Regions from separate parts of the Streptomyces bacillaris genome, predicted to be linked through region 1. Evidence: riboswitches for the same ligand, from Rfam matches in the RefSeq annotation. Region 1 holds a riboswitch; the other holds the start of a gene.
What was found. Region 1 has a riboswitch for cyclic di-AMP ahead of DJ476_RS21295 (transglycosylase family protein). Riboswitches for the same ligand answer to the same signal wherever they lie in the genome.
Positions count from the first base shown of each region.

Region 2: another riboswitch for cyclic di-AMP. It lies ahead of DJ476_RS15635 (M23 family metallopeptidase); the one in region 1 lies ahead of DJ476_RS21295 (transglycosylase family protein).

Region 1 is NZ_CP029378.1:4,898,774-4,902,151, forward strand. Features, by position in the region: gene DJ476_RS21285 (hypothetical protein) at 1-95, opposite strand, end outside; gene DJ476_RS21290 (transglycosylase family protein) at 94-1,170, shown strand; cyclic di-AMP (ydaO/yuaA leader) riboswitch at 1,462-1,655, shown strand; gene DJ476_RS21295 (transglycosylase family protein) at 1,661-2,383, shown strand; gene eno (phosphopyruvate hydratase) at 2,744-3,378, shown strand, end outside.
Region 2 is NZ_CP029378.1:3,670,400-3,673,777, forward strand. Features, by position in the region: gene DJ476_RS15630 (PrsW family intramembrane metalloprotease) at 1-456, shown strand, start outside; gene DJ476_RS15635 (M23 family metallopeptidase) at 514-1,560, opposite strand; cyclic di-AMP (ydaO/yuaA leader) riboswitch at 1,572-1,726, opposite strand; gene DJ476_RS15640 (PP2C family protein-serine/threonine phosphatase) at 1,936-3,165, opposite strand; gene DJ476_RS15645 (MerR family transcriptional regulator) at 3,313-3,378, opposite strand, start outside.

The sequences.
Region 1 (3,378 bases):
TGCGTCACGCGCACGCGCAACGGCTTCATGCCCACGCGCATCAGCTTCACGCTCCTCAGTTCCTGCTTGTCAGTCGCACGGAAGGCAAACTCCATGGGCTCCGCGAACGGCAGACACCGCCGCCCTCGTCAGGCACCCGCCATCGTCGTCGCCGCAGGGGTGACCGGATCGGCCATCGCTCTTCCGCTCCTCGGCGCGACCGGTGCACACGCGGCCGACGCCACCACCTGGGACCGGGTCGCGGAGTGCGAGAGCGGCGGCATGTGGAGTGCCGACCTGGGCAACGGCTACTACGGCGGGCTCCAGTTCTCGCAGGAGACCTGGTCGGCGTACGGCGGTACCGCCTACGCGGACCGGGCCGACCTCGCCAGCCGCTCGCAGCAGATAGCCGTCGCGGAGAAGGTCCTGGCCGACAAGGGCCCGCAGGCGTGGCCGAGCTGCGCGGTGATCTCGGGCCTCGCGGTGGACGGCAGCCTGCCCGGCGTCGACCCCGGTACGGCACCCTCCGCCGACCCCACCCAGGACCCGACGACCGCCCCGGCGGACGAAGCGGACGAAAAGGGTGAAGGGGAGGAGTTTGGTAATAAGGGCTCAGCTGGTGCGGGTGACAAGCCCGGCAGCACCGGTACGGGCGAGAAGGGTGACGAGGCGGGCGGCGGCAGCGACGCGCTCGACCCCTCCGGTGAGCCCTCCGCCCCGCCCGCCACCGGGAAGGCCGGGAAGACCGGGGAGGCGGCCGGAGAGAACGGCACCCCCGACGCTTCCCAGCCCTCCACCCCTGACCGCTCCGGCGGCGGCAAGCACCGGGGCGCCCCGGCCCCCGAGGAGACCGGTGCGGTGGGCGAGGACGGCCCCCGTGAGTCCGGCAGGCACGCCTCGCGGGGCGAGGGCGACGGGCGGGACGGCGGCGCGGTCGCCGGGGGCGGGTACACCGTGCAGCCCGGCGACAACCTCTGGGCCATCGCTGACGCACAGGAACTTCCCCAGGGCTGGACCGGTCTGTACGAGGCCAACAAGGACATTCTGGGCTCCGACCCGGACCTGATCCTGCCTGGCCAGAGCCTGGACCTGGGGCTGGGCAAGGATGCTGCCGAGGGTGCCGGGGAGGCGGCCGACGAGACCGCCGACGAGACTGCCCGGCAGGGTGCCGAGGCGCCTGCCGCCAACTGATCGAACACGGCAAAACACCTCAAAATCGAGGGCAGTTCAGAGGCCTATGTCCACTTATGCGTAAGTGAGACATGGGTCTCTTTGCTTCAACTGGCGCGTTACGGCCGCCTGCTCGGCGAAGATCCCCTCCGACCTGCGGAAACGGCCCGTCAGAGCCAGGCGGTAAGCCTCGATTGAGGCACTATGTCCGTCTTTGAATGTCGGGGTTGCCTGTGTTTACGGTCGGAACCGCTCGCACCGCGGGCCCCGTCGACCGTCACGCCGAATCCTGCCGTCGGTCGGAGGGAACAGACGCGTAAAGCGCCGTAGGCAGGAGCGGGGGACCCAGGTAGGCCGCCGGGTCCGCACGGCCTCGTCGACGTCCAGGACGGAGACGGGAGCGTACGGGACCGGCTTGGGGTGAAGCCGCGCGCAAGGTCGCGCGGCCGGGCAACTCATCAGCCCGAACCCGACAGCTCACCTCGTAGGCGTCGGTGAGGAGATTCGTTCCATGCTGCTGAACAGCAAGGGCAAGCACCGCCGCCCGTCCAAGGCCACCCGTCTCGCCACCCTGGTCGGCGTCACCGGCGCCGCCGTGGCCGTCCCGCTGATGGGCGCCACCAACGCCTCCGCCGCCTCCGTCGCCACGTGGGACGCCGTCGCCCAGTGCGAGTCCGGTGGCAACTGGTCCATCAACACCGGCAACGGCTACTACGGCGGGCTGCAGTTCTCGCAGTCCAGCTGGGCCGCGGCCGGCGGTACGCAGTACGCCCCGCGCGCCGACCTGGCCACCAAGGGCCAGCAGATCGCCACCGCCGAGCGTCTGCTCGACATGCAGGGTCCGGGCGCCTGGGCCTGCGCCGGTGCCGGTGGCCTCACCAACGACGGCGTGGACCCGGGCGTGAGCACCGGCTCCGGCCAGTCCGCCGCCAAGACGCAGAAGGCGCAGCCCGAGCGCAAGGCCGAGCAGCCCACCACGCGCAGCGAGCAGCGCACCGCCCCGGCCGCCCCCAAGGCCAAGGCCGAGAGCTCCAAGAAGACCGTCACCACGCCGACCGGCAAGAAGGTCGAGAAGGGCGACGGCGAGTACAAGGTCGTGGCCGGTGACACCCTGAGCAAGATCGCTCACAAGGAAGGCGTCAAGGGCGGCTGGAGCAAGCTCTTCAAGCTCAACGACGACATCGTCCAGGACGCGGACCTGATCTACCCGGGTCAGCAGCTGCACCTGAAGTAACCGCCGCGTCTCCTCCCGGAGGGAGGGGGTCCGGCGGCACCCTCCCTCGCACGGCTCCCCGGCCCGGCGCGCTACTCCCCCGTGCGCGCCGGGCCGGGGCATGTCTGTGTAAGGGGCCCAGCGTTTTAAAGGGCCCCGAAGGGCCCCTCCGGCTGGGGGATGCGTTCATCTCTTGTCGGCAGCACTTGTTACCGGCCAGTAGATTTCTGGAGTTTTGTCCCGTCATGCGGGTCCTTGGGTCCTTTTTCGTCCCAGGAGGCGGGCGGTCGGCCGACTGACGCGGCCGGGCCGGTTAGGCTCGTGTCGCAAGGCCACAGTGACCCTGCACAACCAGTGTCATATCCCAGAAGGAGATGCCTCGTGCCGTCCATCGACGTCGTCGTAGCCAGGGAAATCCTCGACTCCCGGGGCAACCCCACGGTCGAGGTCGAGGTCGGCCTCGACGACGGCAGCACCGGCCGTGCTGCTGTTCCGTCCGGCGCCTCCACCGGTGCGTTCGAGGCCATCGAGCTTCGCGACGGTGACCCCAACCGCTACCTGGGCAAGGGTGTCGAGAAGGCCGTCCTCGCCGTCATCGAGCAGATCGGCCCGGAGTTGGTCGGCTACGACGCCACCGAGCAGCGCCTCATCGACCAGGCGATGTTCGACCTGGACGCCACCGAGAACAAGGCCTCGCTCGGCGCGAACGCCATCCTCGGTGTCTCGCTCGCCGTCGCCCACGCCGCCTCAGAGGCGTCCGACCTGCCGCTCTTCCGCTACCTCGGCGGCCCGAACGCGCACCTGCTGCCCGTTCCGATGATGAACATCCTGAACGGCGGCTCGCACGCCGACTCCAACGTGGACATCCAGGAGTTCATGATCGCGCCGATCGGCGCGGAGTCCTTCTCCGAGGCCCTGCGCTGGGGCGCGGAGGTCTACCACACGCTGAAGAAGGTCCTGAAGACCAAGGGTCTGTCCACCGGACTCGGTGACGAGGGCGGCTTCGCCCCGAACCT
Region 2 (3,378 bases), 1.2 Mb from region 1:
AGGCAGGACCGGTCCCGGGGCCGGGCGGCGGCCCGCGCGGTCGCGGAGTACGAGTCCTTCGCGACGACCCTCGCCGGGCTGCGCCGCCGCGCCCGCCATGACGCGGTGGGCCCGGACTTCGCCGCCCGGGAGCGGGAGTTGCTGCACCACCTCTGGCAGCGCCGGGACATCGCGGCCCCGGCCCTCACTCACGCGGCCCGCATGACCGGCAGCGCCCCGCGCCCGTACCGGCAGCCGATGCCGTACGGACAAGGGCAGGGCTACGGCACCGGACAGCCGCAGCCGTACGGGAACGGACAGGGCCACGGGTACGGGTACGGGTACGGCTACGCGCAGCACCAGGGCCACGGCCACGGAACCCGCCACGGCCACGCCCCCAGCCCCGGACCCCACACCTACGGCTACGGCTACGGCCAAGCCCCCGGACAGACCGGCAGCCCTGACGTCGGGGGGTGAGCGTCAGGGCTGCCGGGGTTTCGAGGGGCGGTGGTACGCGAACGGCGTACCGGGGTCTCAGACGTTGAGGCCCTTGCTGTTCAGCCAGGCGATCGGGTCCATGGCCGAGCCGCCGGCGGTGCGGACCTCCAGGTGGAGGTGGACGCCGGTCACGTTGCCGGTGGCGCCCATGCGGCCGATGGTGTCGCCGGTGCTGACCTTCTGGCCGACCGAGACGTCGATCGAGGACTGGTGGGCGTACCAGATCTCGGTGCCGTCCTCCAGCTGGAGGACGGTGCGGTAGCCGTACGAACCGGACCAGCCGGCCGATGTGATCGTGCCGCTGTGCACGGCCTTGAGCGGCGAACCGGCCGCTCCGGCGAAGTCGGTGCCGGTGTGCTGGCCGGAGGACCACATGGCGCCGGACTGGCCGTAGGTCGAGGTGATCGTGTACCCGGAGGCGGGCAGGGTGTAGCTGGCGCGGAGCTTGGCGAGGCGCTCCTCCTCGGCCTTCTTCGCCGCCGCTTCCTCCGCCGCCTTCTTCTCGGCGGCGGCCTTGGCCTTCGCCTTGGCTTCCGCCTCGTCCTGCTGCTTCTTCGCCTCCGCGGCGGCCTTCTCGGCCGCGGCCTTCTCCTCGGCGGCCTTGGCCTCGGCGTCGGCGGCGGCCTGCTGCTGCTCGGCCTGCTGGAGGATCCGGGCGCGCAGGGCCTCGCCCGCGTCGGTGGTGCCCTGCTCGGCCTCGGCGGTCGTGATGCCCGCGGAGGTGAGAGGGGCGGCGGCGGTGACCGGGGCGGCCTCGGCCTCGTCGGACATGAAGGCCCCGACGCCGGGAAGGGACTTGGCGTCGGGGAGGTTGTCCGCGATGGAATCGGGAAGGGAGATGGAGACGGGCGGCTTGGACTGGGCGGTGGCCATGCCACCCGCACCGACTGCCGCTATGACGCCGACCCCGAGGACGGTGGAGCTACGGGCGAGCCCTCGCTGCTTGGCCACGCGGTGCTTGCCGCGCACGGGACGGATGGACTCCGCGGTGGGGTTCCACTCCTCCCACGTCCGCTCCGGGCCGCCGAAGGCGTCGGCGCTCAGGGATGACGGGGCCTCAGGGGCAGGCTGGTTGGACGCCACGTGGGCGCACTCCTTTCCTTCCTTCTCGCCTACCGGGTTAGCTGACGGGTTCGGAGCAGGAAGGTCTCCTACGGGCCCCTCTGCCTCACGGTGGAGACACAGGCGTCCGATTCACCCCATGTAGGTGGTTCCCCGGTTCCCTTGCGGGATTCGGCGCTCGCGCACGGCGCCGTCCTGACGACGGCTGGGACGACCGCGCTGCGTTATCGAACGTTAATAGACAGGTGGGCCCGATTCCAAGCTGTTCCTGTTGATCATTAACGGCAGCGGCAGGGATTTACCCGCAACAACCATCCTCAACCGGACAACATGACATCGCCTCACCCACACCTCTTTTTCTGACGGTGTGTCAAACGTTATGCGGAGCGGCGCCCTTCAGTTACGCACCGTGTCATCGCCCCGGCCCACGATCTTCACCGTCGTCCGCCGCGGCGGCTGCCCCTCCGCAGGCCGGCTCACCGCGAGCAACGCCATGTCGTCCGTCGAGCGGCCGCCGGTGTGCAGCCGTACGTCGTCGGTGAGCGCCGAGAGCAGCTCCTCGGGGCCGGGGAAGATCCGGCCGCGGAGCCGGGCCGCCGGGTCGTAGAAGACGCCGTTCGCGTCCCGCGCCTCGGAGAGGCCGTCCGTGAAGGCGAGCAGCGTCGAACCGGGAGGCATCTCCCACTCGTCGGACCGGTCGGGCCACACCCCGAGGTCCATCCCCAGCGGCATCGCGGGCACGCTCGGCGCGAGGACCTCCAGGGACCCGTCGGCGTGCAGCAGGATCGGCTCGGGGTGGCCGCGGTTGACGAGCCGCAGCGAGGCCGAACCGGGCGGGATCTCGGCCAGGACGGCGGTGATGAACCCCTCCATGGCGTCCAGCCCGTACCGCCGCGTCCCCTCCCGCGCGAGCGCCCGCTCCAGCCGCTGCGCCACGCCCTCCAGGGACCGCTCCTGCTCGGCGGCCTCCCGGAACGCGCCGATGATCACCGCCACCGCCTCCACCGCGTCCAGCCCCTTGCCGCGTACGTCCCCGACGACCAGGCGCAAGCCGTACGGGGTGTCCGCCACCGCGAACAGGTCCCCGCCGACGAACTCGTCCGCCTGCGCCGCCTCGTACCGCGCCGCCACCTGGAGCCCGCCGATCCGCTCCGCCGGGGTCGGCAGCACGGCCCGCATGGCGGTCTCCGCGATGACCCGTGCCGAGGCCAGCTGCTCGTTGCTGCGGCGGACGACCCCGTTGATGACGAGGGCCAGGACGGCGGCGGTGAGCACCGTGATCATCTCGATGACCGGGACGACCTGGGTGGAGGTCCCGTCGGAGAGCCGCATCGCGATGACGGAGAGGATCGAGGCCACTCCCGTACGGATGGTGCTGGCGAGCGAGAAGAAGGGCGCGGCGATCAGCGGCGCGGCCACGAACAGGGGCACGGCGGTGAAGTTGGGCGGGGCCAGCGAGTCGAAGAGGAGCCCGCCGCCGATCAGCAGCACCGGCAGCAGCCGGACGAACCGCCGGGTCCCGGGGCTCTGGGCCACCACCGGCTTCCCCCGCCCCGTGGAGCCGGGCGTGGCACGCCCGGGGATACCGAGGCTCCCCATCAAGCGTCCGCGCCCCTTCTCCGCCATCCCCACCACCTGTGCACTCCTGCCCGGTCCGGCCACGGCTGCGGACGGTACCGCGCCCCGTCCAGGCTTCCCGGAGCCGCGCCGTGCGGCGACTCGTCATCGGCCAAATAGGGGGAAGCGGGCCCTTGTGCGGACGGCCCCCGTCGGTCAGTCGGAGAGCCGGTGTTCCGCGTGGATCGTCAGCGCATCCCGTACGAAGGCGGCGGTGCCGTC